DNA from 3 places in the Gilliamella apis genome. Region 2 is predicted to be linked to each of the others. Evidence: riboswitches for the same ligand, from Rfam matches in the RefSeq annotation. Region 2 holds a riboswitch; each other region holds the start of a gene.
The links. Region 2 has a riboswitch for thiamine pyrophosphate ahead of tenA (thiaminase II). Riboswitches for the same ligand answer to the same signal wherever they lie in the genome.
Positions count from the first base shown of each region.

Region 1 (11,323 bases), 420 kb from region 2:
TGACCATTTAGACTATGTGATGGATAAAGTTGATATTATTTTATTGATGGGTGTTAACCCAGGTTTTGGTGGTCAATCATTCATCCCAGCAACGCTTAAAAAGTTGCAGCAAGTTAAACAACGCATTATTGATTCAGGTAAAAATATTCGCCTAGAAATTGATGGCGGTGTAAAAGTAGATAATATAGCTGAAATTGCCAAGGCAGGAGCCGATATGTTTGTTGCTGGCTCAGCGATATTTGGTCAACCTGACTATAAAACGGTAATTGATGCAATGCGTAAAGAGTTAGCAGGAGTAAAACATGGCTAAATTAGATGATATTCAAGCTATCGCTTTTGATTTAGATGGAACATTAGTAGATAGCGTACCTGGACTTGCTTTAGCAACCCAGAAAATGTTGGCAGATCTAAACTTACCAACAGTTACCAATGAACAAGTTAAAAACTGGGTAGGTAATGGTATTGATGTGATGCTTGAACGCGTTTTCAAAGCTATTGATATTAATCCGTCAAAAGAATATTTTGCTGAAGCTAAACAAATATTTAGTCAGCATTATGATAAGGTTATGGATGAACAGACAACACTGTTTCCTCATGTAAAACAGACCTTAAAAGCTCTTTATGAAAATCATTACCCTTTAGCTCTTGTAACTAATAAACCGGCACAATTTTTACCGGGATTACTAAGCTCATTAGGTATCAAAGAGTATTTTTCATTAGTACTCGGCGGTGGTGATGTAATTAAATTAAAACCACACCCTGCTCCGCTTTATCAAGTCATGGCAACATTTGGATTATACAATGATCAGTTATTATTTGTTGGTGATTCGAAAAATGATATTACCGCTGCCAAAAATGCTAATTGCCCTACTGTTGCGTTAAGTTATGGTTATAATTATGGCGAATCAATTGCAACAAGTGAACCCGATTTTTTATTTGATGATTTTCAAGATATATTAACCCTACTACCTCAGCCAAAAGCTGATGCAAAAAAATAATAAGTTAAAATTAGGAATAAATTATGAGTAAACCAATTGTATTTAGTGGCGCTCAGCCATCAGGAGAACTAACATTAGGCAACTATTTAGGTGCTTTAAAGAATTGGGTGTCTTTACAAAATGAATATGATTGCGTTTATTGTATCGTCAATCAACATGCGATCACGGTACGCCAAGATCCTAATAAGTTACGTAAAGCAACACTTGATACATTAGCACTTTATCTAGCCTGTGGTATTGATCCACAAAAAAGTACTATTTTTGTGCAATCCCATGTGCCTGCACATGCTGAATTAGGTTGGGCATTAAACTGTTATACCTATTTTGGTGAACTTAGTCGTATGACACAATTTAAAGATAAATCTTCTCGTCATTCAGAAAATATAAATGCCGGGCTTTTTGATTATCCAGTGTTAATGGCTGCCGATATTTTGTTATATCAAGCTAATTTAGTTCCTGTTGGTGATGATCAAAAACAACATCTTGAACTTTCTCGCGATATTGCTATGCGTTTTAATGCCCTTTATGGCGATATCTTCACTGTTCCTGAACCATTTATTGCTAAAGTTGGCGCACGGGTTATGTCGTTACAAGATCCAAGCAAAAAAATGTCTAAATCAGATGAAAATCGCAATAATGTTATTGGGTTACTTGAAAATCCAAAAGATGTCGAGAAGAAAATTAAACGGGCAATGACCGATTCTGATGAACCACCAGTCGTACGTTATGATTTAAAAAACAAAGCGGGGGTATCAAATCTGTTAGATATCTTAACCGGTATTACGGGTAAACCTATTGCTGAACTTGAGAAAGAATTCGAAGGTAAAATGTATGGCCATCTAAAAACCGAGGTCGCAAATCAAGTTATTGATATGTTAACTGGTTTACAAGCGAAATATCATCAGTATCGTGATGATGAAAATTATCTTCTGACAATTATGCAAGAAGGTGCACAAAAAGCTCGTGCAAAAGCAGAGCCAACGTTGAAAAAAGTTTATGACGCAATCGGTTTTGTATAGTTAACCGTAAAACTAGATTGCAATTAACGCTAAACAATATCAATTGGCTTTAATGACTAAAAGCATTATCGTTTTTATTAATGATAAATGCCGTTGAAGCCTTTTTGATTATCATAGGTTAGTTATGAAAATTATCATTCTTGGTGCAGGTCAAACAGGTAGTGCTCTTGCCGAATATCTGGTTACCGAAAAACAGAACGATGTGACAGTTGTAGATGAAGATCATGACAAATTGCAATCATTGCAAGAACGTTTTGATTTACAAGTTATTTGTGGAAAATCATCTTATCCACAAGTATTAGAAAGTGCTGGTGCAGAATCTGCCGACATGTTAGTCGCTGTTACCAATTCTGATGAAGTCAATATGATGGCTTGTCAAATTGGGCATGTAATGTTCAATATCCCTCAAAAAGTGGCACGAATTCGGGCGCCTGAATATAATGATGAAAGATACTCGTTTTTTAATAAAGATTGTATTAACATCGATCATATTATTGCCCCAGAAAATCTAATCACCAATCATATCAGCCAACTAGTGCAATCTCCTGGCGCACTACAATTTGCCTCATTTTATGATAATCGAGTCTGCTTAGTTGCCGTCACAGCTTACTACGGTGGTGCATTGGTGGGTAGTGAATTATCAGAGCTAAAAGAACATTTACCTCATGTCGAAGCTCGCGTGGTAGCTATTTATCGTAAAAATCGTTTTATTCGTCCGATTGGTTCAACCTTGATTGAAGCTGGGGATATGGTTTACTTTATTACCCCACCGCTTAACATCAAAGCGGTAACCAGTGAATTACAACGGTTAGAAAAGCCTTATAAACGAATAATCATTAGTGGCGGTGGCGGCATTGCTGTTGCTTTAGCTAAGCGATTAGAAAACGATTATCAAGTTAAATTGATTGAACGTAATGCCGAAAAAGCAGAACTAATTGCCGAGCAGTTAGTTAATACTACCGTATTACATGGTGAATCATCGGATCAAGAGCTATTATCGCAAGAACAAGTCGAACTTACCGACCTTTTTGTTGCAGTGACGAGTGATGATGAATCAAATATTATGTCATCAATGCTTGCCAAAAGGATGGGAGCAAAAAAAGTCATCGTACTTATTCAACGACAAGCTTATTTAGAGTTAATTAACGATAGCGTGATTGATATTGCCATTTCACCACAACATGCCACTATTTCAGAATTACTCAGTCATGTAAGACAAAATGGCGTGGTAAAAGTTGTCTCACTACGGCAAGGTGAATCAGAAATTGTCGAAGTGATTGTTCGTGGTGATACTGAAAATTCTAAACTAGTAGGTAAAAATATTAACAGTCTAAAATTACCTTCAGGGGCAACTATTGGTGCTGTGGTGCGTGGTGAAGATGTGATTATTGTTAATACCGATTTAATGATCGAAGATGGTGATCACTTAATCATCTTCTTACCAGATAGACGATCTATTAGCGATATCGAAAGATTATTACAATAGCTTGTATAAAATATAAACTCAGTACATAATTAAACTGTTTTTATTAATTGTTTTTTGACTCGGGGTGTTTTTTGTTACTACAAAAAACTGAGATTTTACCCGTTGAACCTGATCTGGCTAATACCAGCGTAGGGAAGTCTTCGTCTTAATTATTCGTTTTGACACATTCTTCCCTTAATATCAATAATAAATAAGGAAAGAATATGTCTACCATTCAGTTATTCCAAAACAATGATGCCATTCCCTTTATTGAGCAAGTTAAACAACAACGACCGTTAGTCCATTGCATTACCAATGATGTTGTACAGAATTTTACCGCCAATGTCTTATTAGCCATTGGTGCTTCACCAGCAATGGTCGTTGCGAAACAAGAAGTTGAGGACTTTGTAACTATTGCCAGTAGCTTATTAATTAATATTGGTACCATTGATGAGCACAGCGCAAATAGTATGTTGTTAGCTGCAGCAAAAGCTGAACAAACACAGACACCATGGGTACTGGATCCTGTAGCGGTTGGTGCGGCACTTAAATATCGCACTGAAATTGCCAAACAATTGATAACTTTTAGACCGAGTGTTATTCGAGGAAATGCCTCTGAAATTCTCGCATTGAGTGGTCAACAATCATCATCGAAAGGGCCTGATGGACTTGATTCTACCGATTCTGCATTAAATGCAGCAATACTATTAGCACAAAAATATCAAACCATTGTCGCAATAACAGGTGAGATAGACTATGTCACAGATGGTCAACAAATTTATAGTATTGCCGGTGGCGATATCGCTTTAACTAGAGTAACCGGCACCGGCTGTTCGTTATCTGCGATGGTAGCAGCATTTATTGCAACCACTAGTAATCGTTTAACCGCTACCGCAACAGCTTGTTTTATGATGAAAAAAGCTGGTGAACTCGCTAACAAACAATCAGGTTTAGGCACTTTTGCTATGGCAATAATTGACCAACTTTCCCTATTTAAGCAAAATTACCAATAAGGATATTTGATGAAAAAGCAACTTGATTTAACTCTCTATTTAGTCCTCGATCCGTTATTATGTGGCGGTATCGATGGCATGGTCACTACCACCAAAATTGCCGTTGAGAATGGTGTTACCGCCGTGCAACTACGTTCAGAACAAGAATACTCTGGTAAAAATTGGTATGACGCCGCACAAGCGCTCAAAGAAGTGTTAAGTCGTACCCAAGTTCCACTATTTATCAATGACCATGTTGATATTGCTTTAGCCATTGATGCCGATGGTGTGCATATAGGACAAAGCGATCTACCGGTCGACGTTACTCGACGCTTAATTGGCACAGACAAATGGTTAGGACTTTCAGTTTCAAATCAATCACAACTAGAGAATGTTCCTTGGCATTTAGTTGATTATCTTGGCATAGGGCCTATCTATCCAACTGCAACCAAAAAGGATGCCGCAGCTGCGACTGGCATTGCTCAATTGAAAGAACTGGTTAAAGCGAAACAATGCCCTGCCGTAGCGATCGGTGGTATCGGCGTGAATAATTTAACCGAAGTAATCCAAACTGGCATTGAAGGTATTGCCGTTGTGTCGGCAATATGTGGACAAGCTAATCTTGCCAAAGCTACATCAGACCTAATCAGTAAAATAAAACAAGCAAAATAGGAAACCAAATCATGACAACAGTTGCATTAACAATAGCGGGCAGTGACCCTAGTGGTGGCGCAGGTATTCAAGCTGACTTAAAAGCATTTTCAGCACTTGGTGCTTATGGTATGTCAGTGATCACCGCATTAACCGCACAAAGTACGCAAGGCGTTAATGGTGTACATGCCATTCCCTCTCAATTTATTGAAGCACAGTTTAATACGCTGTATCAAGATATCTACATTGATAGTGTTAAAATTGGCATGCTAATGAATAAAGAGATTGTTACTTCGGTTGCTCAACTATTAAACGATAACCCTATTGCCAATATTGTGCTTGATACCGTAATGATTGCTAAAGGCGGACATCCATTGTTAAAAGCTGATGCCATTTCTGCTATTCGAGATCTATTATTACCATTAGCCACAATTATTACCCCAAATCTACCTGAAGCTGCTGCATTACTTGATTGTAGTGAGGCAAAAAACGAAGAGCAAATGCAACAACAGGGGTATGAATTACTTAAATTAGGTTGTCAGGCAGTATTAATGAAAGGCGGACATTTGCCAAGTCAAGAAAGCCCTGATTATTTAATCACTCGCAACAACATCATCAGAATGACATCACCAAGGATCGCAACGAGAAATACCCATGGTACAGGTTGTACCCTCTCTGCGGCAATTGCAGCCTTATTACCGAAACATCATTTAGAAGATGCAATAAAACATGCTAAAAACTACCTACAAGGGGCTATTGAGCATGCAGATAGTTTAAAAATTGGTAAGGGAATTGGACCTACTCACCATTTTTATCAATGGTGGTAACTGCAAATTTTTACATTGAATAATTAAATATTTATTTTTCTACAAATGGTTATCCAAAATAGTAATTAAAAATATGGTTAGAAAAATTGCTCAATAAGTTATATTTGATAAGAAATAATATATTTTTAAATCATTTTAAATTAATTTTTGATATGAATTAATTTAAGATATAAATAGGATTAAAAAAATAATATTAAAAACATTAAATGGAATTAGTTGGTTATAATATGATTTGTATAAAATATCTTATCTCAGTTGTTTTGTTTTTCCCTTGTTTAGTTTTAGCAATTGACTTAGATGTTCTTAAGGCGAACATTGATAAATATGATGTTGAATTAAATTTTAAAGATGGCGGTGATCTCGATATTCTTATTGAGAATGAAGAAATTAACAATATAGAGTTATTACAAAAAAGATCGACAGATGATTTTTATTTTAAAATGATACTTTCCTATAAAAAAGGTCAAGGATTGAAACCAACTAGTATAAATATTTATAGTAAGAAAAGTGGTCAATTACTTCAAACTATAACTAATTTACAAGGAATCGACTGGTTAATATCAGGAATTGAATCTGACTATTTTAAAGCAAATATTGATAAATATGATGTCGATTTAGATTTTCATGATTATGATTATCTCTCTTTTCCTATTAAGAATGAAGAAATTAACAATATAGAGTTATTACAAAAAAGATCGACAGATGATTTTTATTTTAAATTGATACTTTCCTATAAAAAAGGTCAAGGATTGAAACCAACAGGTTTAAATATTTATAGTAAAAAAAATGACCAATTATTTCAGACTATAGATAATTTGCAAGGATTTGACTTTTTGGGTGAATATTCAGTAGGTGCAGTTAACCATATAGATGATAGCTATCGTTTTGCACCAGATTTTTTTGATCACAATGGCATAGAAATAGACTACAATTTTGATGGTAATTATAATGATTTTTATATCGCCAGAGCCGTTGATGATATGGAAGATGGACCTATCATTTATCGGTACTATTCTTATGATGAGAAGAAAAAAGAGTTTATTTATCTCAATTTAGATGGTCGTTACATCGATTTTGATCCCCAAAAAAAAATAGCAAAAAGGAAAAAAATTTGCGAAATAAATAACTATTCTGCAGTTATTTTAAATGAAACTTATCGATTCAAAGCAGAAAACAGCAACTATACTTTAACGAATTCAACCTGTACTTATAAAGAATATGAGTCTTTTAGAGGTGTTGAAGGACAATCTTTTAAAATTTCTCGTCAATGTTCTCAGAAAGAAAAAAATTTTTGTATTAACGAAAATGAACTTGATAAAGATTTTGATTAATTGCTGCTTAAATATAACTGTGAACTAACTAAATTTTGATGAGCCACTTAATACTAAAATGTTTGGTAATAGTTTTTTTTTATAAGCTATAAATATCAACCTGAATTCACTTTTTATAAATACGAAAGACGAGCAAATGTTTTTTAGGTGAAGGATATACTAAATTGACACATAGATATACTTCATCAACAATCCAAGTCGATGAAGTATACAAAAACTGTTAATAGATGATTTGATAAAAATACTCTCTAAACTTTAGGCCGATAATCATAATCGTCTAAAATTTAATAACGCTAAATACTATTAATAAGCAATACCGACAAACTCAAATCCCGCTTCATTAATTGCCGCAATTGCCGCTTCTTGCGAGATAGTACCTCCGTCAATATCAACTTCATGCTTAGCTAAATCAACAGTAACTTTTGCTTTAGGATCAATATCATTAATTGCTTTAGTAATGGTTTTAACACAATGTTGGCAACTCATATTATCAACTATTAATTTCATCATTAACCCCTTTTGTTATTTAATCATTTATCGGTAAACTATCAATGCCAACAAAAAGCAAAATCAGATTATTCTTTAAATAAAACAAATTTGCTAGCTATTGCCATTAATTAAATAAAATTTGATCCTTATATTACGCCAAAACAAACGAAAACCAAGCCTACTTAAAAAATAAATTAACCTAATTTTAATAGACTTACCAAGATTAAGTTAAATACATCATCCATGTTACACAGCTAATTATCATGATTGGGATGAAAGTTATAGTATTAATTACTCGTTATAATAAAAAAATCCCAGTTGTTAAACTGAGATAATATTATTTGCCAAAAATTTTAATTCCGTAATGGAAGCATTCATAACACCAAACACCTAATGCTAAAGGAAACCAAATACAAGCTGCTTTACCAGCTAAACATATATCATGAATACCAAATTCAAAAGCTATATCATATTTAATCAACAATATTAATGAGATGAGCAAGCGCATTATAATAATTAATAAAAATCCCATGAAAGGTAAAAAGATTAAATAATTTAATAATACTAAATATTTCTTATTTTTTTTCATGATTATTTTCTCAATATTATCTTGTACACTATTTCCAACAAAAGTAGAAATAATGCTTTCGAGTGTAGCGCTATACTACGAGGCTAGTTTTATTCAGCTATATTTCTTTTTCCAGTTCCTAACTGTGAATCTCTTTTGTTACCAACTAATTATGCTGGTAAAAGATCTTTTTATTGAATTGTAATGAATGTACATATCCACCCACTACCTAACAGTGCAAATTACTGTGACACAAATTATCTTTTACCGTGAGTAAAACTCCTTACTCCACATATAAACATAACCATCTGATATTCCTTCTCCTGTAGCTACGCTTTTAACATTTTGATTAACTCTTATTAGGTTTAATATCTATTGCCTTTTTAATCCAAATTATAACTAGAAACAGGTTTATCACCATAACCTACTGATATTTCTATATTCATCATAGTTCCTAATATCTTTATAGCTATTTTTCACTCTCATTTTTACTGCGAGCAATAGTTGTAGCAATATCATCTATATCGCAAACTATAGTTGCACTAGATCTACTACTATTTTCACTTTTATATGCTTCTGGTTCTTATGTTTACATAAATAATAGTTTTAGTTTTGTTGATGCTAACTTTTGCTCTGTTGCTACTACTTCAGTATTGATATCTCCTTAGCTAATCAATCGGTCATGCATTTTAGTCATTAATAAATTGAAACCCTATGCAGTTAAACAACAGTGCTCAGCTTGACGAGACTGTTTATTGATAGGAATAAACTAAGGTAATTTATCTCATTCTAATAATTGCATCTGATTAATACTCAAATAGAAAAAACCGATGAGAAATGAATATCTCTCGTTTCATAAGTAGTAGGTAATAGATAGATGTCAGGCAATGAAGGTATTGATGAACTTTATCACTTTTTCTTTTCTGGATAAGTTGTTGGTCACTCAGTTGTTGCGTTGGTGATGGTTCAGCTAACGCAACAAACGAGGGTATGATAATAGCCCCCCAAGCAAATAAATATTTTTTTATCATTAAATTCATCATATTGACTACGAGACAACATCACATAAAAAAGATATGAAACCATGTTAACAACAAAATACTGGAAGATCCATGAATAAAGTTGATATATATCAATTTATAATATCTTTTAATGTTTTATTTATATTACTTATTTGATTACCTTTTCCTTTTTATAAAAATCAGTAATGAATAAGATTAGGATTGTTTAATAACAACTCATTAGCAGCTCTAAACTCTGCACAACGACCTAATCTATTTCCACATGAAGTCTTAAACCTAATCCCCCTAATTTCAGCATAGGCTTGTAATTAAGGGGCTATCTTAGCAGGAACAACCCCATTTGATACAGTAACTTTAATGGATCAACTGCTCCAATTGCTGTAGCTGGTTTAAGTCAGTTTCACTGTTGTATTTGCTGGAATGGCATTACTTCCTACTACTTTTGTTTCGGATCCAATAGAACTTGAGCTAAAACTTATCTCCTTCCGTTAATTTTGATTTAGTTTATTGAGGATTGTTTGTAAAAATAATTGAGAAGTCTATACCGTCTTATTGATATTTGAGTATGAGTTGGCAGGTAATAAAGCAATAATAAGTCACTGAAAATAATTTTAGACATCAGGATTTGGACATACTAAACGAACTAAATAAAACAACATTAATATGAAATTAAAATCAGTAATAATATCTATCCCCCCTTTCCTTAAAATTTTTAGGAAAAGGGGATTAGAGGTAAGTTAAAAAGTAACTAAGTTGTGGTTTTAGGAATTTTACCTGTCCACCAAATTGGTTTTTCATCAGGTTGTAAATTATCGAAAACAGATAAAGGGATCTGACTGTAGCTTACACAATAAGGGATGGTAGAAATTGTTACCATTACAGGTTCATATTCATAATTAGAATTTGATTTGAAACATTCATAATTTACTATGGCAGATTCAATACACTCATAAAATGCTTTAAAAAATCTAACAAAAATCTCGAATAAAGTTGATTTAGTTCTATCTAAATCACTTTTAACTTGACCTGATAATATTTTACTCCAATCAAATGCTTCTCTATCCAACTGTTTAAACTCTTTTTCTACCAATTTCATTAATGCTACGGCGGCATCTAACTCTTCTAATTTTAAATAACGACGATAAAAACGGTCAGTAATCAGTGACCAATTTTGATTGGGATATTTAGGTGGAACATAATATGAAATACAATCAAAAAATAGCTGCATATCACTATCTGTACCCAATTCAACTATGCGTGCGCCACCTGTAAAACCAATTTTTATTGACATCATTTACTTACCTCTTATTACTAATCTGTTATAAATCTAATTTGTTTTGAGCTAATTATTCCATTTGATTTACTTTCAATACCATACCTTATTTTCGTTTCTTGTGCATTGGTCATTTTTTGACCGCGAGTATCTATTACAACTAATTGTTGTACTCCTGATGGTAGATGTTTTTTTCTATCAATGGCTTGTTTGGAAACATTATCAATCAAACCATTAATATTATTTTGTATATCATAATTTTTTACTTCTATTGAACAAGTAGTACCATTACAAAAATCTGGTCTTACACTCCCGTCTGTTCCCCATTTTACCTTTTGACCATTCAGATAGCTTTCCTGAGCATTAAAATCAGGCGTTAACGTTTTACCAACATCCTTTTCTGAATCCACTGGAGTTGGACGACCATTAGTCGTTGTTGCGGTATTTCCTGGTGATGGAACATTTATTTTCTCATTTTTTTCAAAAATATAATATGAGCCATTGTTTTTATAAATTGGATTTCCCGCAGCATCAACTTGGCCTGTATTTGTATAAACGCCACCTCTAGGTCCAACTATATTATCGCCTTGTTTGATATAGCCTGTTTCCTTCGTAGTTACAGATTTAGCAATATTATTTCCTTTTTCTGCATGTGGATCTACTTTTAATTTATTGCCAACACTATCAA
Region 1 is NZ_CP132381.1:912,943-924,265, reverse strand. It holds gene rpe (ribulose-phosphate 3-epimerase) at 1-310, shown strand, start outside; gene RAM17_RS04300 (phosphoglycolate phosphatase) at 303-998, shown strand; gene trpS (tryptophan--tRNA ligase) at 1,022-2,017, shown strand; gene trkA (Trk system potassium transporter TrkA) at 2,142-3,503, shown strand; TPP riboswitch at 3,554-3,655, shown strand; gene thiM (hydroxyethylthiazole kinase) at 3,716-4,495, shown strand; gene thiE (thiamine phosphate synthase) at 4,505-5,146, shown strand; gene thiD (bifunctional hydroxymethylpyrimidine kinase/phosphomethylpyrimidine kinase) at 5,158-5,952, shown strand; gene RAM17_RS04270 (hypothetical protein) at 6,159-7,283, shown strand; gene RAM17_RS04265 (heavy-metal-associated domain-containing protein) at 7,587-7,790, opposite strand; gene RAM17_RS04260 (hypothetical protein) at 8,110-8,361, opposite strand; gene RAM17_RS04255 (hypothetical protein) at 9,147-9,371, opposite strand; gene RAM17_RS04250 (hypothetical protein) at 10,111-10,656, opposite strand; gene RAM17_RS04245 (hemagglutinin repeat-containing protein) at 10,674-11,323, opposite strand, start outside.
Region 1: it holds a riboswitch for thiamine pyrophosphate, as region 2 does, so the genes downstream of both, thiM (hydroxyethylthiazole kinase) here and tenA (thiaminase II) in region 2, are expected to answer to the same signal.

Region 2 (11,323 bases):
CCATCTAATGATATTAACCGATACAGATGCAGTGTATGAAAATTGGGGTACGCCACAACAAACCGCTTTAGGTAAAGTCGATACCAAACGTATACAACCAATGGCTATTGATGATGGCGCCATGGGACCCAAAATAAAATCAGTGATTGAATTTGTTGAGCAAACAGGTAACACCGCTTATATCGGTAATTTAACCGATATTGAATCGCTATTAGCAAAAACCAAAGGTACCATTATCAGCCAATAGCACCTATAAAACTCAGCAGTAACGGATAGATAGCTTGGACAGGAGTTTAATATGAGATTAGACAGACAAACACTACATAACTTGATTGCCAAAAAGTTACATAAAGCTGGATTAACTCAAGAGCATGCCGATATCGCCGCTGATACACTGGCATTTGCCGATGCCAGAGGTATTCACTCGCACGGCGCCGTACGAGTTGAATATTACGCGGAACGGATTGCCAAAGGTGGCATGACTCCCTATCCTAATGTCACTTATAAAGAAACTGGCCCATCGTCAGCAATCTTAGATTTTGATAATGGTTGTGGATTAGTTGCTGCTAAGGTCGGTATGGACAAAGCGATAGCAATGGCGAAGAAAAATGGTGTTGCAGTAGTTGGGATTCGTCGAATGTCACACAGTGGTTCACTGTGCTATTTTACCGAGATGGCAGCCAAACAAAACTTAGTCGCCATATCCATGTGCCAATCTGATCCAATGGCAGTTCCATATGGTGGCGCTGAAGAATTTTTTGGTACCAATCCTATTGCATTTGCTGCTCCCACCAATAACGAGCGAATTGTCTCATTCGATATGGCAACCACAGTTCAAGCTTGGGGAAAAGTATTATATGCTAGATCCAAAGGTGCCCAAATTCCAGCTACATGGGCGGTTGATGAATTAGGTGAGCCTACTACTGATCCATATAAAGTAAATGCACTATTACCGATTGCCGATGCTAAAGGTTATGGATTAATGATGATGGTTGATGTACTTTCTGGCATATTACTTGGCTTACCATTTGGTAAAAATGTTTCATCCATGTATGCTGATTTATCCAAAGGGCGTGACCTTGGCCATCTGCATATTGTTATCAATCCTGAATATTTTATTGGCCTTGATATATTTAAACAATGTATGTCTACTATGCTAGACCAACTAAAACAAACTAAACCAGCCAAAGGTAATAGTGAAGTTTTCTTCCCGGGAGAACGAAGCAAAAAACGTGAAGCCGATTATCAAAAAAATGGTATAAAAATTGTTGATGATATTTATAACTATTTAATTAGCGATGATATTCACTATAATCGATATGATCATAAAAATAAATTTGCGGAATAGTATCGAGGTTAAAAACCCCCTCTCCTCAAATTTTTTTATTCGGTGAGTTTCGGACGTTTTGTTGTTTGGTAGCTAGTTCTATACGGCGATTACGTCCGAGCAAAGCGGGTTGGCGCAACCCGCTTTACCATCTCCCGCGGCGACCTCGCAAGTGGTCACGATGTGACTGCCTTCCGCCTTCGTTCGCTCTTAACGCACCGGCTGTGATTTGTTCCTGACAAAACACAGCCTTGTCAAACTTCCCTGTTTGCCATGCTAACCTCACTCAGTTGTCAGCTCGTTGCTAAGGTCGCTAAATAAAACTCACCAAACTGATTGGCAAACAATAAACTTTTATGTTTAGTGTGAGCTGATTTAATAACTAAGTGGTCCTGACACTAATTATTAGCAATAGATAAAAGATAATTAGTTTGTAAAAACATCATAAATAGTTATTAGTAAAAATATATTTTAGAAGTAATTGAGATAGTTTTTGATCTTTAGTTTAAGCCAGTTAACTAAACTTGCATATTTCTGCTTTCTAGTTTAATTTAACAACACAAATTTTTTTATATTTCGAGACTAAACATGACAATATCATTTAAAGAGCAGCAACAACGAATCAATTTTGTTAAACAATTTTTTGCCGAGCAATTAGCAAATAATCTATCATTAATTGAAGTTCAAGCACCAATATTGAGTCAAATTGGTGATGGCGTTCAAGATAATTTGTCAGGTACCGAAAAAGCCGTTCAAGTTAATATTAAAAGTATTCCTAATGCACAATTCGAAGTTGTTCATTCACTAGCTAAATGGAAACGTAAAACGTTAAGTCAGCACAATTTTCCTGTTGGTGAAGGCATTTATACAAATATGAAAGCTCTGCGCCCAGATGAAGATAAACTTTCGCCTATTCACTCTGTTTATGTTGATCAATGGGATTGGGAAAAAGTGATTCGTCCCGAAGATCGCAATTTAGCTTATTTAAAACAAACGGTTGAAAAAATTTATAGTGCAATTAAAGCGACTGAAAAAGCAGTCTCTGAAAAATATCATCTATCACGTTTTTTACCCGAAACAATTACCTTTATGGATAGTGAACAACTGTTAAAACGTTATCCAAATTTATCACCGAAAGAGCGTGAAAATGCAATTACCAAAGAGTTAGGCGCCGTATTTTTAATTGGTATTGGTGGTGAATTATCAAATAACGAAAAACATGATGTACGTGCTCCTGATTATGATGATTGGAGTAGTGATAATGAAATGGGTTCAAAAGGCTTAAATGGTGACATTTTAGTTTGGAATCCTGTTTTAAATAGTGGTTTTGAAATCTCGTCTATGGGAATCCGTGTCGATCCAGAAACCTTAAAACGACAATTAAAACTGACGAATAATGAAGATCGCCTCCAATATGCGTGGCATAAAGCATTAGCTAATGGTGATTTTTTACAAACAATTGGTGGTGGAATTGGCCAATCACGATTAACCATGTTACTTTTACAGCAACAACATATTGGCCAAGTACAAGCAAGCGTTTGGGACGATGCCACCAAACGAGATTATTCAAAACTACTTTAGTTTAAACATTGTTTAAATATAGTTCAAATTCAGCATACTTTACCCAGAGTGGTAAAGTATGCTTATTATTTAAATACTTTTATCTAATCCCATTTGCCAGAAACCAGTTTCAAGTTTAGTTGCTTGCCTGAATAATTTTGTTAAATGTTCAATATGACTAGCATCCAAATTTACTAAGCGCTGATCAATCAACGCAATTTCATTTTGCATTGTTTGTTGGAATTCCTTACTTGCATACATGTTAACCCAACTGTTATATCTATTGTTGTTAGCATCATACCAATGTTGTTTGGTTAGCCAATCAGCAATCATACCGTAACCAATTAAACAAGGCGCTAATACAATATGCAAATCTAATATATCCCCATGTAATCCGACATCCAATACATAACCCGTATATTCACTATTTGCTTTGGCTTCAGTTAATAGGTTAAGTTCGTTCTCAGTTATTTGCCACTTTTTACAATATTCAATATGTAAGTCTAGTTCAACTTCAACAATTGCTTTCAAGCTATTTAAAGATTGTTTGATTTCAACCAGATCATGACTTTTATACACTGCTAATCCCCATGCTCGGGAAAAATTGATAAGGAAAAGATAATCTTGTTTTAAGTAGTGTTGAAAGCAGGCAATATCTAATGTACCTTTACCTAATTGTTGAATAAACTCATGTTGAATATAGTTATCCCAATCACTTTGGCATGATTCAATAAGTGAATAAAATGACGACATGACGACTCCTTTTTATAAAAATTAGTAATTAAGGAGTACAACAGACTTGCAGAAAAGCGTGTTTTATACTCCCTTCGTCGGTACTAACCGAATCAGGTTCAACGGGTATAATCTCAGCCTAAGGCACCCCGGATAAATACAGATGAATAATAGCTCAGAAAATAACTAACAATTTTTGTAAAAATAATAGTTTATTAACCGTTACTATTTATTCAAATGTTCTTCATTAACTAACCGATAGATCTTCTATAACTGTAGCTAATAATCAGTGATTATTCTGTCTTCGAGTCAATTTGCTGATTATCTTCTAAAGATGGCGCAACTATTTCTTGTTGAGAAGATTTCTCTAATTCAGCTTTTTCGGCTTGCTGATTAGAATTTGAAGGTTCTTGTTGTTTTGCTTCAGTTGTTACTGAATTATCTTGTGAACGAATATATACAATCTTTTGTTGACCTCGGTCACACGATCCGACAATTTTACCAGCAACGCCTTGCTCAGCTTGTTCTGATGGAACTAAATTTAATTGAAAACTGTTTTCATCAACACCATTGTTTTTGATTTTCTCAGCGATACTGGCACTAATTTCTTCACAATTAGAAGCAGCAGCAACCATTGGAAGACCTAACAATAAAACCATGACTAACTTTTTCATACCCTTTCCTATAAATTATAAATAATAAGTTTGTTGCATTGTAAAACGATTGATAAAACTGTCCATATTGTTATAAGCAATATGATAAATAAATTTTATCAATTTATTAATGAAGTTAGCGCAAGATTCTAACCGATTAATCTTGCTTATGCTGGCTTTCAAGTACTTTCAATTTATCTAAAACCCAACAGCGAATATCGGCTAGTTCAGTTTCAGACAATCGATTAACAAAATCTCTTTTTTCATGAAGTTGTTTACGATCTTCATCAGTCAAAACAACCCCTTTTAAATTTAATAATACTTCTTTACGGTACATAGAATAAATAAAATCTTTTATCAAATCGTCAGAAAGATTAATGTTAGTCATTTTGATTTCCTTATTTTATATCTTTAACGCTCATACGATTAAGTCGACATCTAAATTAATAACATCACCACTTAATATAAAAGAGTATTAAAAAATAAACTCTGTTTAATAAACAGCCGGATCTCCAATATAATCGAATCGCAAATAGATGACAATGATTGAATCAAATAACACAAACTAAAACTTTTTCATTTATTCAAAACTAACTTGTGAATTATTCACTTAATTATTTGATAAGTATTTAACAAACCTGTTGATAACTCTATAACAAATTGATATTTATGAATTTAACCTCAAGGTTAAAATTTAATCTGCAATATAAAAACCTATTTTTGAAAATAAATACTCTATATTTGTCAACAGAAATCATCTAACAATTTGATAAAATTTTGATAAAAAAATACAGCATAAGGTTTAAATTATGCTGTATTGAAATAATACAAAGAAGTATAACAATATATTTACAATGCCGTAAAAAACGCAATCAAACCAAACAAAACACCAGGGGAATTAGCTATAGCAATCGGCCAATCTTTTTTAGGTTGTAATAATCCATAACAAACCCATAATGAACAGTTAATTGCTGCTGCTAATGGTTGAGTTGGATTGGTTTTAAAACCATGAAGATTGTCGATAATTTGTGGGATATATGACACATACATGCCTAATGATGCAATCGTTGCAACGACGCCTAAATAATGGAAAGCTTTAGGGGAAAGATTCAAGATCAACCTGCCTGCTTAAATGTGAATGGAGAAATTAATCTATCATAGATAATCAGCGAGTTAAACCTTGTCCTACCTAGCTTTTAGACAATTTTATGTAAATAAAATGATAAAAAATAACTGGCAAAATTAGTAATATTTTGAAAATAAAAAATAAAAAAATTTACTTTGGTTTGCCAAATTGCTTTGCTGAATTTTTTTGCTTTTATATTATCGTTAAGCTTAAGAAGCAATGTACAAAAACTGATTACGACATTAGCAGTATTAACAACTGAGTAAGGTTAGCATGACAAACATGGATGTTTGACAAGGCTGTGTTTTGTCAGGAACAAATAACAGTTCAGCAGGAAATTTGCGCCTAAAACAGGGAGATGACGATAAATAGTCACTTATCTAGAGGTATTTAGGTCTAAATATAAACCCAAATGCCTCAAAAAAGCGCGGTTAGGAATTTAGTCTAAGTAAAGCTTTACCGTACAAAGGCCACAATAAAAATCAAAGTGTTTTATACATATGGTAATTTATTAGGACCTGATTTTTTCTATATATTTTGTTAGCTCGCTTTATTATAAAACCCCATTTTTGGAAAATTGGCATGGCCACTTTTGATGCATCTACACTTAATTGTGAAAAATTTTTCTGGTGGGCCAAATCGAGCACATGGTTATAGAGTTTTCTAGCTACGCCTCGTTTTTGAAAGTCAGGATGCACGTAAAAACAGTCTATGTAACCATCATCTTTAAGTTCAATAAATCCCGCAAGGCGTGAGCCAAAGATAGCTATCCAAGGCTGAGTGTTATCTAAACGTTTTAGCCACATCTGATAATCTGGTGGTGTTGGGCACCATGCTTCTTGCTCTGCTTTGCTATAAATATCGGTATCAATAGCATGAATAGTCGAATGAAACAAATCGCATATTTCAATGGCATAGAGTGAAGAGTATGCTTTTATTTCAATTTTAGATGTAGAATTATCCAATGTGTTTCCTATTTTCATTATGATTTACTTCAACAACTTCATTATCGCCAACATTGACAAGACTGGCTGTAGTTGGTAAAGAGGGTTTGCGCAAACCCTCTTTGCTCGGACGTAATCGCCATACAGAACTAGTCATAATATAATAAAACGTCCGCAACTAAAACAACTAAGGTGGTTAATTAGTTATAAAAGACGAGTTTGTTTGGTCTCTTTGCCAAGCAATAATATTGCTAAAATAGCAACCAGAATTGATAAACTAAATAGCGCAAATATCATGCTTACACCAACTTGGTTAGCCATTAAGAATCCAACCATTAATGGACCTAATATGCCACCAATTCGACCAATAGATGCAGCCATACCAGCACCGGTAGCACGAATATTGGTGCTATATTGTTCTGGTGTATAAGCATACATTGCTCCCCATGCTCCTAAATTGAAAAATGATAATAATGCTCCACTGATAAGCAATTGGTTAATTGAGTCAGCAATATCAAATAAATAAGCACTGATTAAAGTACCCAATAAATATGCTATTAATACCCATTTACGCCCTACTCGTTCAATCAACCACGCAACTGTGAAATAGCCGGGTAATTGGGCTAAGGTCATCATGAGAATATAACCAAAGCTTTTTACCATATCAAAGCCTTTAAGCATCATTACGCTTGGTAACCATAAGAACATGCCATAGTATGAAAATACTACACAAAACCATACTATCCATAACATTATCGTTTGACGTCGGAATGAGTTTGATAATAGTGATTGTATTTTTTTGATAACTGGCTCTGTTTGAGCATGGCTATTTTGATGTTGATACGATTGTGAGTCTGGTAAATTAAAGCGTAAGTAAAGCGCGTAAAAAGCCGGTATTGCACATAATATCATTGCGCCACGCCAACCAACTGCAGGCAGAGGAATTAGAAAATAAGCAATTAGCGCAGCTAAAATCCAACCTACAGCCCAAAAGCTTTCACCACAATGCGCCCACGTACTTCAGGCTCAACACTTTCACTAACTAGCGTCGATGCAACAGGTAATTCACCACCTAGCCCCATACCAATGAAGAATCGTAAAACTAATAAACTACCTAATCCCCAAGCAAAAGCACTTAAGCCACTGGCAATACTAAACATTAATAAAGTGAATAGAAAAGCTGATTTGCGACCTTTTTTATCAGCATAAATACCAAATAAAAAGGCACCAACAGCCATACCAATTGAATTAACACTACCAATCCAACCAAGTTGTGATGGTGTTAATCCCCAATCTTGCTTTAAAGCAGCTAATATAAAAGATAATAATCCAACATCCATTGCATCAAAAAGCCAGCCAGTGCCGGCAATAAGCAATAATTTATTGGTAGATAATAATGCGGTTTTAGAACTTTCCATAATCAATAATTTAACGCAGATTTTAGTATGTGTGATCAAAGCAAATTTTTTTCAAAATGTCCATAACTTAATCGGATAGAACCCACCTTATCGCCAAAGTCAGTACCTTGCGAAACAATAATATGTTTTGACAACAATTGATTTAATATTGTCAGTTCTTGTGCAGCATTATTAACTGGTAAATGAGCATATAAATGAAAACCTCCGGTTGGGACTCGGTAAATAACATCACCATTAAAATAATCATCAAGCCAATCCATTAATTGATTAGCTTTATTCTGCAATTGTTGGCGGAGCCATTTTTGATGTGTTTGATAATGGTGACTTAAATATTCCTCAGCTAATAGTTGCGGTAAAATACTTAAGCCAGAGTCAATATGATGCCGGATATTGGCTAATTTTTCGATAATTTCACTTGGTGCTATCATCCAACCAATACGTATATTACGGCCGATATATTTGGATAAAGATCCTAAATAGACCACTTGATTACTTACATCAAATTTTTTAATCGGTAAAATATTGGTCTTTTCATCAAAAGCTAATCCACTATAGGCATCATCTTCAACAATACCAATACATTGTTTTCGACAAAATGCCAGTACCTGCTTCTTGCGCTGATTACTCATCACACAACCAATTGGATTTTGAAAGATAGGATTTAGAAATAACCATTTTATTTGTCGCTCTAAGGTAACTTTTTGTAAACTCTCTAAAGTAATACCCTCTTCATCACATTCAATACCGTATAAACGCAATCCTGCAGCTTGAAATAATGGTAATGAATAAAAATATGATGGTGATTCAATACCTATCGCATCGCCAGGTTTTAATAATCCTTGGGTAATCAAAAAAAGAGATTGTTGAGTGCCTGAGGTAATAAGAATTTGTTCGGTATCAACCACCATAGCAAATTGTTTCTTCATATAATGCGCAATTTGCTGCTTAAGCGAAGGAAGCCCTAATTGCAACATGTCGCTTTTCTTTTCGTAAGCAACCATTTCATGGGAAGTAATATTGGGTAATATTAATTTTGGGATCATATTAGTGGGCAAGTCACCATTAGCTAAATCACAAATATGATCCATTTGCTGACGAACCTGTGTCACTTTTTGGTGATATACATTTTGACGATGATGATAAAAATTGGCTGGCAATCGCCAATTAATAGTCGAATAAGCTTGCAGCCCCCACTTTTGTTCATTAACAAAAGTCCCACAGCCCTGCTTTCGCACTAATATACCTCGTTCAGTCAAACTATCTAGCGCATGCACAATAGTTGAACGGTTAACTTGTAGATCTTTGGCTAAATTACGCTCAGATGGTAATCGTTCACCGGCTATTAATACTCCTTGTTCGATATAGTTCTCAATCAATTGCGTGACTTTTTTAAATAATGCGCCATTAAAAAGGCTCAATTTTTGTTTATTCCACATCTTTTATTTTTTAAGTTTTCTAGAACTTATTACCTTAAAAGCAAAATTGGATGGGTTAATTATAGTCCAATTGGCTGTTTATTGCAGTGATTTAATTTTGAATAATAGTCCTGACATTAGACAAATAACATTAATTAATCAGGAGTAGCAATGAAACAACATACCGGTACACAAACTGTAAAACGTGGAATGGCACAAATGCAAAAAGGCGGCGTGATAATGGATGTCGTCAATGCCGAACAAGCAAAAATCGCTGAACAAGCGGGTGCCGTAGCTGTTATGGCTTTAGAGCGTGTTCCTTCCGATATTCGTGCTGCTGGTGGCGTCGCAAGAATGGCCGATCCGACCATTGTTGAAGAAGTAATGAAAGCAGTAACAATTCCTGTTATGGCTAAAGCAAGAATTGGCCATATTGTTGAAGCACGTATTTTAGAATCAATGGGTGTGGATTATATTGATGAAAGCGAAGTGTTGACTCCTGCCGATGAACAATATCACTTATTGAAAGATGAATTCACTGTGCCTTTTGTCTGTGGCTCTCGAGATTTGGGAGAAGCATTACGCCGAATTGGTGAAGGTGCATCTATGTTACGAACCAAAGGTGAGCCAGGAACAGGCAACATTGTTGAAGCAGTTAGACACATGCGTCGTGTCAATGAACAAATTCGTTTAGTCGTTGGCAAATCTAAGGATGAACTTATGACATTTGCTAAAGAAATTGGCGCACCATATGAATTAGTATTACAAATTAAACAACTTGGTAAATTACCTGTCGTTAACTTTGCTGCCGGTGGTGTGGCCACGCCAGCTGATGCTGCATTAATGATGCAACTTGGTGCTGATGGTGTATTTGTCGGTTCAGGTATTTTTAAATCACAAAATCCAGAAAAATTTGCCAAAGCGATTGTTCAAGCAACAACTTATTTTGATGATTATCCAAGATTAGCTGAATTATCCAAAGGATTGGGTGAAGCAATGAAAGGGATCGAAATCAGTAAATTAACTGAATCAGAAAGAATGCAAGATCGAGGCTGGTAATGACAACAATTGCCAACGTAAAAGCTAATAAAATCATTGGGGTGCTTAATTTACAAGGTGCCGTAACCGAACATTTAAACATGCTTGCTAGCATTGATTTTGTGAGTCCTATTGCAGTTAAAAAAAACGAACAATTGCGTCAACTTGATGGCTTAATTATTCCGGGAGGAGAATCAACAGCAATAAGTCGTTTAATTAGACAAAATGATTTATTTGAACCAATCCAAGCGTTTGCTAAACAAGGTAAAGGTATTTTTGGAACCTGTGCTGGATTAGTACTTTGTGGCACTGAAACGAGTCATAATGAGGTTGAACAACTAGGATTAATAGATATTCTTGTTGAAAGAAATGGCTTTGGGCGACAAATAAATAGCTTCGAAACACTGTTAGATATTGCACCTATCGGTCAGCAAATTCCAGCGGTATTTATTCGTGCCCCCTATATTGCCAAAGCAGGTAAACAAGTAAAACAACTCACTTCTGTTGATAATCATTGTGTAATGGCGGAACAAGATAATATTTTGGTATGTTCATTCCACCCAGAACTAACTACTGATAACCGCATAATGCGCTATTTTGTTGAAAAATGTTAATGCTTAAAATATAGTCCATTTTTAAACTATAAAAATGGCAAATTTTAGTAATATTTGATTATTGGCACTAATTATTAGTGCCATTTTTTTGTTTTAAAAACCTCGTTCCTCAAATTTTTTATTCGGTGAATTTCGGACGTTTTACTGTTTTGTGGCTAGTTTTATACGGTGATTACGTCCGAGTAAAGAGGGTTTGCGCGAACCCTCTTTACCAACTCTCGCGGCGACCACGCAAGTGGTCACGATGTGACTGCCTTCCACCTTCGTTCGCTGTTAACGCACCGGCTGTGATTTGTTCCTGACAAACAACAGCCTTGTCAAACATCCCTGTTTGCCATGCTAACCTCACTCAGTTGTCAGCACATTGCTCATGTCGCTAAATGAAGCACTCCAATCTGATTTGCTAGAAATAAACTTTTATATTTAGAGCTAACTGATCTTAGTTTTAAAGCCAATTTCAGTGAAATTGAGGCTAGATTTAGGCTTTTAAAAACCC
Region 2 is NZ_CP132381.1:1,331,543-1,342,865, reverse strand. It holds gene RAM17_RS06145 (carbamate kinase) at 1-247, shown strand, start outside; gene allD (ureidoglycolate dehydrogenase) at 299-1,348, shown strand; gene RAM17_RS06135 (hypothetical protein) at 1,473-1,613, opposite strand; gene asnA (aspartate--ammonia ligase) at 1,916-2,908, shown strand; gene tenA (thiaminase II) at 2,978-3,640, opposite strand; TPP riboswitch at 3,692-3,781, opposite strand; gene RAM17_RS06120 (DUF1161 domain-containing protein) at 3,913-4,293, opposite strand; gene RAM17_RS06115 (hypothetical protein) at 4,430-4,660, opposite strand; gene RAM17_RS06110 (SemiSWEET family transporter) at 5,122-5,322, opposite strand; gene RAM17_RS06105 (GNAT family N-acetyltransferase) at 5,881-6,363, opposite strand; gene RAM17_RS06100 (hypothetical protein) at 6,356-6,499, opposite strand; partial or broken gene RAM17_RS06095 (MFS transporter) at 6,547-7,760, opposite strand; gene RAM17_RS06090 (aminotransferase-like domain-containing protein) at 7,796-9,196, opposite strand; gene pdxS (pyridoxal 5'-phosphate synthase lyase subunit PdxS) at 9,347-10,234, shown strand; gene pdxT (pyridoxal 5'-phosphate synthase glutaminase subunit PdxT) at 10,234-10,827, shown strand.

Region 3 (11,323 bases), 600 kb from region 2:
AGTTTTCAAACTTAGGCAATGTTTGCAAATGATTTAAAATATTCTCCATATTCGACAATTGTGAACGATATGCTAAATAACTGTTGATCAATTGCCACGGCACTGTAGTTTCCATACGTTCTTGTAAATGTTGAGTGGCTTGTGCAAATGACATTTTTTTTATTACAACACCAATACAAAGCGGCATTAATGCATAAACAACAATGAATATAGACACTAACCATTTAGTCATATTTTTAACATAAATAGGTTTGACTTTAAGCCATAGAAAAAAACCAAGCAAAATATAGATCAGCAATACTATAACTAACTTAATGCTTAAATATTGAGAGATAAACTCATGTGATTCATTATAATTGGACTCGGCCATTACAAAAAAAACACTCTGTGAAAACTCTTGTCGATATATGGTGAAATAACCAATAGAAATTAATGATAATCCCCCAATTATAATGCCATAAACAGTAGCAATTTTTTTTGTATAACGAGGGAAAAATAATACCGGTACCAACCAAATCATGCTGTAAATAATTGAATCGCGTAAACCAATAAAATTAGCATGTCCAGACAAAACAATATAGAGTTGCAAACTACAAGAAAAGTAACAAAAAAATAAAATTACATAGATCAATGAACGCCAATTAAAACTTCCAGAATTATCTAACTTTTGCATAGCTGCCATTATTCACAATTAATAATGGTCACTAAACTAACAAATGCAGATTAACAAAACCTTAAGAGCAAATAAAAGCCCCCGAAAAAGTGGCTAAATAATATATAAACAATTTGGATAGATTAGATTTACGTTAATAATCAATATCACCATTTTTAGATCGAGAATTAAGCTTATTTTTTAAACTTCGGATAAATGCATAATTTACTTCAAGCGAATAACAGCCTTGTTGCTAATTTGAAAGATAATTAATTTGTTTTTGATTTAATTTTAGATAGATACTGTTAGTATTTTTCTCTATAGTGCGATTTTTTAATCGCTAGCGCCGACGCCCGCCGATCGCGCATTTTCAATGGCTCACGGCGGGCTATTGCCTTTTCGTTTGCAAAGATCTCTTCATGACAATGTCGCTGAAACCACAAACTATAACTTTCACGATTATAAGCATACGGATAACTTACCCCAAATTCAGTGATATTAACGTTAGATAGCCGTTTTGCTAGTGGCTAGTGTATTCAGTGGAAATGCACAGGTCGTTATCGATTTGTTTTTAAGTGTTTTTAATTTTATTACCCGTACTTTAAATGAATAACCTAGCAATTCAGTTAATATATACACGCCTTGATTATATGCACGTAAAAACACCCCTTCTTTAAATCATAAAACACCTTCAAATTGTGATTGTTCTTCTAATTTTTGAATAAAATTCATTACTACCCTTTTTATTTGTAACAATTATACTAAAACTTTCTAATAGTAATATTAAGTTAAATATGTATTTATTCTTTGTAGACCGCTCGTAAAGACTGATTTTTTCCCAAACTTGTATTTGTCCTATCCATGCGTCAGCAGCAAACCGATCAGATAAGCCTGCAGCTATATCTGATGATACTGCATATTGATCTCTTGTATAAAACCAAAGTAATCCACTGTCCGGCTAGTCAGAATCGGGATAGCTATATTTAATTGACATCCCCGATTCACTAAATAATCCTCCATCAATATGACGCCAATAACGACCTCCATCCGAAAAAGATGGTTTTATGAGGAATAATTTATAAATAAAAGTTTCAAATGATAAGTACTTTTAACTAAAATCCATATTTTCGAAAATGCATTAACTATTAGACACTTAACCGACTGTTTAATAACGTATTTCACTCCATGTATCAAAATCATCTACGAGAATTATCACCAAAATTCATCCACATTGTATTTTATTAATATTATTCTCTTATTGAATACATACGCCTCTTAGTTGTTGAGCGTAGGCCCAAACACCTATTTGCCCAATCCAAGCATCAATGGCAAATCTATCAAATAGATGGTTATTATCACCATAAGGACCTAGATACTTGTCTTTAGAGTAAAACCAAAAGTAATGTGTGAACCAATTTGAATCAGGATAAGTTTCCTTGCTTGTCATTCCCCACTCACTCAAAAGTCCTTGTCCTATATCACGTGTAAAAGCATCCCATTTATAAGGATATTTAATCCAAGAAGCAGGGGCATTCGGCGAATTAGACATTTCGGATCGAGTAGGCAATTTAGACTCCCCTCCGCACATATTAACGACTTGCTGATAAGTATAAACTTTATCAATTTGTCCCTGAGGTAAAGCCCATATACCGGTTAAATTGAAAGTATAATTTTGTTCAGGAATTTGTTCATCATGTTTAAATTTTGCAGTTATTGTGACAGGACCTATCGGCTTTTTAATCAACATAACATAACCTTGTTTATCAACCGTAATACTATCATTTGGCGTTGCCGAAAACGTATATTCAAAATCATCTTGATGACCTGTCATAATTAATTGAAATTTTGCTCCTGGAAAGCCTGTGGTAGGGAAATGAGGAGAAGCTGACACTTTAAAACCATTAACTGGATCAAAAACATTCGCATTATAACCACCACCGCAATAGCTATCCCTTTCTCGGCTATTATCATAATTCCAACCTCTTGTCTCTCTAAGATCTACAAAATTTTCATCCATAGATAATTCAAATTCATGCTCAGCATAACCAGATAAAAGACAATCAAGACTTCCTTGATATGGTACTGGTCTAACACTTCCCCAAACATATTGTGGATACAGTATCATTCCATAAGGTTTAGCATAACAGATTTCAGGTTTAGCCATAATTTTATATTTTTGAGTGATATCAACATATTCGCTTTCATTAGGAACACCATATTCGGAATAGGTTTTTACTTTCGTTGTAATAGTTAAAGTTAACGGCATGGAAATGTCACTAGCACAACCAATTATTTTTTCATTATTTTCGATTTTTATCCCTTTATTATCAAACCAACTATAGGTTGTTTTTTCTACGGTGAACGGAGTGTTATTGCGAATGCCATCACCATCGGTATCATCATAATTAGCCGTCACATCTAAATCATTCATTGCATAATCTTTAATAATAAAGTCCTTAATTGTTAAATTACCATCAAACTGATTGATTTGTGTGTCACTTAAGTTATTGGTATTTGAACTATATAAAACACCATTAACAGTAAAACCATGTTTTTTCGATGCCCCTTCAATACCGACAACTTTCGGTTTATTACCAATAATGACATTTATACTATGTGCTGTAAGTGCTAGGCTTTTTTGACTGACGCCTAAAAAGCATAAAATAAATAAAATATAAATAAACGGTTTAACCAGAGATAAACAAACGGATAATAATGAAGAATTTGTTAAAGAAAAAATACAACACATTGTATTTGCTATCAAATCTCCACCAGGTGAAAGCTGAACTAAACAGCGTTTTGTTTTTTTTGTTCTTTGACTAAATTGATATGGACTAAGACTAGATATTAACTTGGATTTTCTGTGAAAATATAAATTATCGTGAAAAAGTAAACTTGGATTGAGGTAATTAGCTGTAATTAAATTATAGGTTGAGCAGGTTTGGTGTTTGGTGTTTGGTGTTTGGTGTTTTAAATTATAATGCATATTCGACATCCTGTCAATTAACTTTATGTTTAATTTGATATTTTATCTTCAATTGTTAGTTTGATTAACTAAATAATGATCGATAATCCTACTGAAAATTGTTTAAAATTATAAAGACATAAAAAAACCTCGCAACCACTTTTTGAGGCTAAATTGTTAAATTTTGTAAATATTATTAGTAAGATAACCAGCTAAATCACAGTTTTTAATTATTTAAAAAACTCTCCTCAACTTTTTCAACTTAAAATCCTAACTTTCAATACCTAATAACTCCGCTATCTTTTGATTTTCATTAAGCTGATTTGGAGCTGCATTAAAAATAATTTTTCCATTATCAATAACGAGGCAACGTGAGAAGTGGTGAAGAGAATCATCCAAATAATGCGAGACCATCATTAAAGTAAGGTTGAATTCGCTACAAACTTGATTAACAAGAGCTAGCATTTCAAAACGTAATGCTTGGTCAAGCGCAGAAAATGGTTCATCAAGGAGTAAAATTGGACGATGTTGTATTAAACAGCGTGCCAGTGCAACACGTTGCCGTTGACCTCCTGAAAGTTGTTCGGGATAACGTTGGTTAAAGCCTTCCAATCCGACACGCACTAATATGTCACCAATTATTGTCTGTTCTGCTCGGCTAAGTTTTAATAATGGTTTAATACCTAACGCTATATTTTGTTCTACGGTAAGATGGCTGAATAAATTATTGTTTTGGAATAGCATCGATACGGGTCGTTTACCCGGTAAAGTGGTAGTAACATTTTGCTGATTGAGAATGATTTGTCCGCCATTGGGAAAAATGAATCCGGCTATTAAACTGAGTAATGTACTTTTGCCTGCACCGCTTGGGCCAACAATGACCACTCTTTCTTTAGCGGCAATATTAAGCACAAAGTGCATGTTGAAGTTATCATATTGATACTCAGTTTTTTGAAGTTCGATCATAATCCATAACAACCAATAAGCTAAATGATAAAATTAATAAAATTGCCGCTGTTACTATACTTTCTTTGTAATGATAATGCGATATCTGTTGATATAAATAATAAGGTAAAGTGGTGACTGACTGCCCACCAAATAAGGCAATTACACCAAAATCGCCCAATGACAATATGCCAGCAAATGCAAAACTCATTAATATTATTCTTCTTAATCCTCTAAAATCAATTAAATAAAAGTGAGTTAAACCATTGATATTCAGTGATTGGGTGAGTCGCCAATATCGAGCGGTAATATCATACATTGGTACGGCAAGATTTTTTATAATAAATGGTAACGCCATCAATCCATTACAAACCATCATCAATAAGCAGATAAAAATGGCATTATTACTATAGTCAAATAGTAATAAAAATAATCCTGATGCCAATACCATACTTGGTATGGCTAGAATAAGTGATGCAATTAATAATAGTCCATTACTCAATCGAGGTTGTCTATTTATCAGTAATCGACTATTGGTCCAAAGTAATAGTAACCCCAGTATCATGGCAATAATTGATGAACCAAAAGCAATAATGATTGAAAAAAGTAAAGCTTGCTGTAATGAAAAGGTCAACAATGAGAATTGAAAGAAATAGATACCTTGAAACAGGATAGTCAGCATAGGTAACAATATAAATAATCCACCGATCAAAATTAGCACTGAACTAACAATTTTTAATCCTTTGGGTAAAGGTAAACGATAGTCTGTTTGAGTAAAGTTTACCGTTAATTTTTTATCGATTCTGTTTATCTTTTGCATTAATCCAATGAAGGCAATACAACAAACTAATTGTAGACAGGCAAGTAATGCTGCTTGTAACAGTTCAAAATCACGAATTGCTTGATAAATAGCAACTTCAAGCGTGGTATATTTAGGCCCTCCACCTAGTGCTAACACAATGGCGAAACTTGAAAAACATAACATAAAAATTAATGCCGCCATAGGTAATATTTGTCTACGCAGTAATGGCCATTCAATAATTTTAAAAAAGGTTACATTAGTAAAATTTAATTGTGCAGCTAAATGTTTTTGTTCAATAGGTACGCTTTGTAAGGTTTGATAAAATAGACAGCAGGCATAAGGGAAATTCAGGAATACATGCGCCAATAAAATGCCTTGTAAACCATAAATTGAAAATGAGAATGGTATGTGTAATATTTGGCAGATATTTGATAATAAACCTTGTCGCCCGTAAACCGATAGTAAACCAGTCACAACAACTAGTGTTGGTAAGATAAAGGTAATAGGCATCATTTTCAATAACAAGTTTTTACCTTTAAAATCCACTAAAGATAATGCTTTAGCCATTAATATGGCTGTGATTAGTGATAATAATGTCGACAATACAGCTTGGTAAAAAGTTATCCATATAATGTGCAATATGTAACTATCAAAATAGATGCTTAAATTTCCTGACTGCAAGGCAAATTTCCAGATAGCGAGAAGTGCTGAACTTAATATGATTAAAATTAAACTAGCAGCACTAATACCTGGTAATAATGATCTGAATTTTAACATTAATAATACTTAACTATTTACTTATTGCTGACTGCCACTCACGAATCCAGCCTTTTTGATGTTTTTCAACCTCTTCCGGTGTAAATTCTAGCGATTTATCAATGGTATTAATTTGCTTATAAGCATCGGGTAGATCCGTTTTAATTATTGGATACATCACATTTTTTTCAGCAAATTGTCGTTGTATCTCGGGTGTTAGTAAGTAACGTAAAAATTGTCGAGCTAAATCGACTTCTTGGCTATATTTAATGATGCCAGCCACTTCGACTTGGCGATAGTGACCTTCATCAAAAATCGCGGCTGCGTAGCTATGATTATTTTCATTAATAATATGTGCTATCGGCGATGTGCTATAACTTAATACCAAATCAGCCTCATCTTTTAAGAACATACCATAAGCTTCACTCCAACCCTTGGTTACTGTGACCGTATGTTTAGCCACTTGTTGCCATGCATTTGCCACCTCGTCACCATAGACCTTTTTCATCCAAAACAAAAAACCTAATCCTGGAGTACTGGTTCTAGGATCTTGATAAATGATTTTCCAATTAGCTTTGTTTTCGATCAATTCATGTAATGAATGAGGAGGATTTTTAATTTTATCTTGATTATAGATAAAAGCGAAATAGCCAAAATCATAAGGAATAAAACTATCATCCCACCAATCGGTATTGAGATTATCGGGTTTACTAATTTGATGCGGAATTAAGATATCCGCTTGCTTGGCTTGTGCTAATAGGTTGTTATCTAATCCTAAAATAACATCAGCATTTGTTTTGTCGCCTTCGAGGCGAATCCGATTTAAAACAGATACGCCATCTCCCAATGTGACAACATCAAGTTGGCAATGACATTGCGCTTCGAAGCCTTTTTTAATTGTTTCACCCGGCCCCCACTGTGACATAAATGAATTGTAACTATAAACGGTTAGAGTTGGTTGTTGTGCATTAGCTAGATGACTAAATAGTGAAAATGAAAATATAACAGATAGTAAAAAGTTTTTACGAAACATTTTGCCTCCAAAGTAATGTGTAAAAGACAAAAGGTTTGAGCAGATATAATAACTCAAATCCCTCCGCTGGTATTATCCAGTTCAGGTTCGACGAGTTATGTCAGTTTTTCTGACACTCTCAGCCCTTCAGGGCACCCCGTTGAGAACGATGAGTAGTTTAGTGGTAGCAAATAGAATTGTAAACAGGCGATGTGTTGATAAATACAAATTTAGACAAATTAAAACAAGGTAAGATTACAGGCAATCAGTGACAATTGTTGTGTTTGTCGGTATTATATGCCTCATTTTATGATTATTGATTAGGTACAATGTGAACATTCAACAACTATTAACGCAACGAGTTTCGCAAGCAATGATTATGGCTGGTGCAGATAAAAACTGTGATGCTTTAATCAAGCAATCAGCCAAAGTTCAATTTGGTGACTATCAAGCAAATGGTATCATGGCTACCGCTAAAAAATTGGGTATGCCACCACGCGCATTGGCAGAAAAAGTATTACAACATCTGGATATTGAAGATATTGCCGATAAAGTAGAAATTGCTGGACCGGGTTTTATTAATATCTTTTTAAAAAATAGTTGGATTGCCGAGCAGAACGAAGTAGCATTAAGTAGCGATAAATTGAATATCACCTTACCGGCTAAACCACAAACTATTGTGGTTGATTACTCAGCACCAAACGTAGCAAAAGAGATGCATGTTGGTCATTTACGCTCAACGATTATTGGTGATGCGAGTGTTAGAGTCTTAAATTTTCTTGGTCACAATGTGATTCGAGCTAATCACGTTGGTGATTGGGGAACTCAATTTGGTATGTTAATCGCTTACCTTGAAAAAATGCAAAATGAACAGGCCAACGATATGGATCTATCGGATCTAGAATCTTTTTATCGTGCAGCCAAAAAACATTATGACGAAGATGAGGTCTTTGCTGAAAAAGCCCGTAATTATGTCGTTAAGCTTCAAGGTGGTGATGAGTATTGCCGTGACATGTGGCGAAAACTGGTTGATATTACCATGACGCAAAATATTGCCACATATAAACGACTCAATGTCACACTTTCACTAGAAGATACCATGGGTGAAAGTATCTATAACAGCATGCTACCGGGCATTGTTGCCGATCTTAAACAGAAAAAATTAGCCGTTGAAAGTGAAGGCGCTATTGTTGTGTTTTTAGATGAGTATAAAAATAAAGAAGGCGAACCAATGGGTGTTATCATCCAAAAACGAGATGGTGGTTATCTTTATGCAACAACCGATATTGCCTGTGCAAAATATCGTTATGAAACCTTACACGCGGATCGTATTTTATATTATACCGATTCACGCCAACACCAACATTTAGAACAAGTTTGGGCGATTGTGCATAAAGCAAAATATGTCCCAGAATCTTTAAAACTTGAACATCATATGTTCGGTATGATGTTAGGTAAAGATGGTAAACCATTTAAAACGCGTTCAGGTGATACCGTTAAACTAAATGATCTACTCGATGAAGCAACAGAGCGAGCAGCAACATTAATTAAAAGCAAAAATCCTGATCTTTCTGATGCCGAGCTTGCTCAAGTGGTTGATGCAGTTGCCATTGGTGCGGTTAAATATGCTGATCTATCCAAAAATAGAACAACTGATTATGTATTTGATTGGGATAATATGCTGTCATTTGAAGGCAATACAGCACCTTATTTACAGTATGCCTATACCCGTGTACTTTCAGTATTTAAAAAATCGAATATCAATGAAGACAATCTAGATGGTCATATCGATTTAGGAACTGAAAAGGAACGAGCGTTAGCAATTCGTTTGAATCAATTTGATGAAACAATCACAACTGTTGCCGCAGAAGGTACCCCACATGTTCTTTGTGCGTATCTGTATGATATCGCTACCCTATTTTCAAGTTTTTATGAACACTGCCCAATTTTGGCCGCGGAAAATGAAAGTTTAAAAGTTAGCAGATTGAAACTGGCCTCATTAACAGCCAAAACGCTTAAAACGGGTTTAGATATGCTTGGCATTAAAACCGTTGACAAAATGTAAGCTCATTTGCCACCGATATGATTAAATATCGGTGGTTTTGTTGGTGTTTAGTTATCCGCTTAGACATCAACCTGTTTAGCTATACAAATCGATAATCCATCAACATGCTTCTTAGCAAAATTAGCAAATTCAACAAAATGTGGCGTTGTATTATGTAAGTCAATCGCCTGCTGTGATTGCCACGTTTCTACTACTATATAAATATTGGGATTCTCAATACTTTGATTCAGCTCATAACGAACACAGCCGTGTTCAGCTCGACTACCGATAACTAATCGTTTAAATATCGGTCTAAATGCTTCATGATACTCTGGTTTTATCGTAATAGTGGCAATAATGTTTAGTTGTGACATATTTCACCCTTATAAGTAAATTTGTTTTGTAATGATTGAAATCCTACTGTTAAGAATAAACAGCTTTTTAATAATCATGCTAATCTCATTTTTTCGACCATTATACTTATTATTAAATAGTAAGTTAGGTATATGTAATTTAATAGTTTACTCTTTGAGATGATAAATAGACTTTTTTTTAGTTTGAAAAATCTAAAAAATAATACTTTAACCATTTCATTTATTTAAATATTTTCAAAATTAAAATACTTGATCTTAACAATGAATCCATTAAAATCTCTCCCACTTAGGAATAATAATAAAGTGTAAACTTCCATGACAACTTGTATTTTCATTACTATAAGAAATATCCTAACAGGTTTATTGTGATCCTCCTTTTTGGGGGATTTTTTTTATCCATTTTTAATTAAAACTTAATAGTAACCAAATTTTAGAGGCGCATTATGACCGATAATAAACAAATGTTATCAACTAGTCGAGATCAGAGCTTAAAAGCATATTTGATGAACAAAATTAAACAAAATGGTGGTTGGGTTAATTCACATATGCATGCTGATCGTGCTTTTACTATCTCTGTAGATAGTTTTGATGTCTACCAAAAACAGACTTTAATTGAAAAATGGGACACGCTTGATAAAGTGAAAGCAGCAATGACCGAAGATGATTATTATCGACATTTTAGCATGGCGGTTGAACGCATGATTGAACAAGGTGTTACTGCCATGGGTTCATTTGTTGATATTGATCCGATTGCCGAAGAGCGAGCAATTAGAGGAGCTCTGCGCGCTCGTGAAACATATAAAAACGATATTACGATTAAATTAGTCAATCAAACTCTTAAAGGAGTCATTGATAAAGAAGCCCGATACTGGTTTGATAAAGGTGCTGATTTAGTGGATATTATTGGTGGTTTGCCGCGTCGTGATGAGCGAGATCATGGTGAAGGCATGGGATTAAAACATTTAGATGTGTTAATGCAAACCGGTAAAACATTAGGCAAAATGGTACATGTCCATGTTGACCAATTTAACTCATCAGATGAAATCGAAACCGAGCAACTTACTGATAAAACCATTGAGCATGGTATGCATGGTCGCGTGGTGGCTATTCATAGTATTTCAATTACCGCTCATAGTTTGGAATATCGTCAAAAACTCTATCAAAAAATGAAAGAAGCTAAAATGATGGTAATTGCTTGCCCATTTGCTTGGATCGATAGCCCGCGCCGTGAAGAACATGGCCCTACCCGAAATTCATTAACGCCAGTCGATGAACTTGCTGCAGCTGGGATACCTGTTGCTATTGGGACTGATAACGTCAGTGATTATATGTTACCTTTTTCAACCGGTAATATGTGGGAGGAACTTAAATTATTGGTGACTGGATGCCGTTATACAGATTTAGATAATGTAGTTAATGTTGCTACACGAAATGGACGAATGGTTTTAGGTCTTGCATAATTATTTGATTAAAAATTTAACTGAGATTTAAATATTTTTAATAATAAAAATCCCACCTAGAGAATAACTGAGTGGGATTTTATTTATTGGTGATCATTTATAATTGATGAATTGCTGAAGAAACCCGAGAAAAGTAATTGCTAAGTCTTGATTTTATTTCATCTTCAGCTTGTTGTCTTAATTCACTTCTAGAATAATAATTACCATCTGTACGATCAAATTCATAACTAGGTTTATCACCAGTATAAGTATACTTAACTTGCCTTGAACTTTTTTCAGCTAAAAACTTGTCATAATAACCAATTAATCCAAA
Region 3 is NZ_CP132381.1:1,926,630-1,937,952, forward strand. It holds gene cptA (phosphoethanolamine transferase CptA) at 1-673, opposite strand, end outside; gene RAM17_RS08875 (hypothetical protein) at 1,908-3,638, opposite strand; gene thiQ (thiamine ABC transporter ATP-binding protein ThiQ) at 3,888-4,583, opposite strand; gene thiP (thiamine/thiamine pyrophosphate ABC transporter permease) at 4,561-6,141, opposite strand; gene thiB (thiamine ABC transporter substrate binding subunit) at 6,155-7,153, opposite strand; TPP riboswitch at 7,194-7,302, opposite strand; gene argS (arginine--tRNA ligase) at 7,464-9,197, shown strand; gene RAM17_RS08900 (putative quinol monooxygenase) at 9,257-9,550, opposite strand; gene RAM17_RS08905 (amidohydrolase family protein) at 9,994-11,010, shown strand; gene RAM17_RS08910 (hypothetical protein) at 11,108-11,323, opposite strand, start outside.
Region 3: it holds a riboswitch for thiamine pyrophosphate, as region 2 does, so the genes downstream of both, thiB (thiamine ABC transporter substrate binding subunit) here and tenA (thiaminase II) in region 2, are expected to answer to the same signal.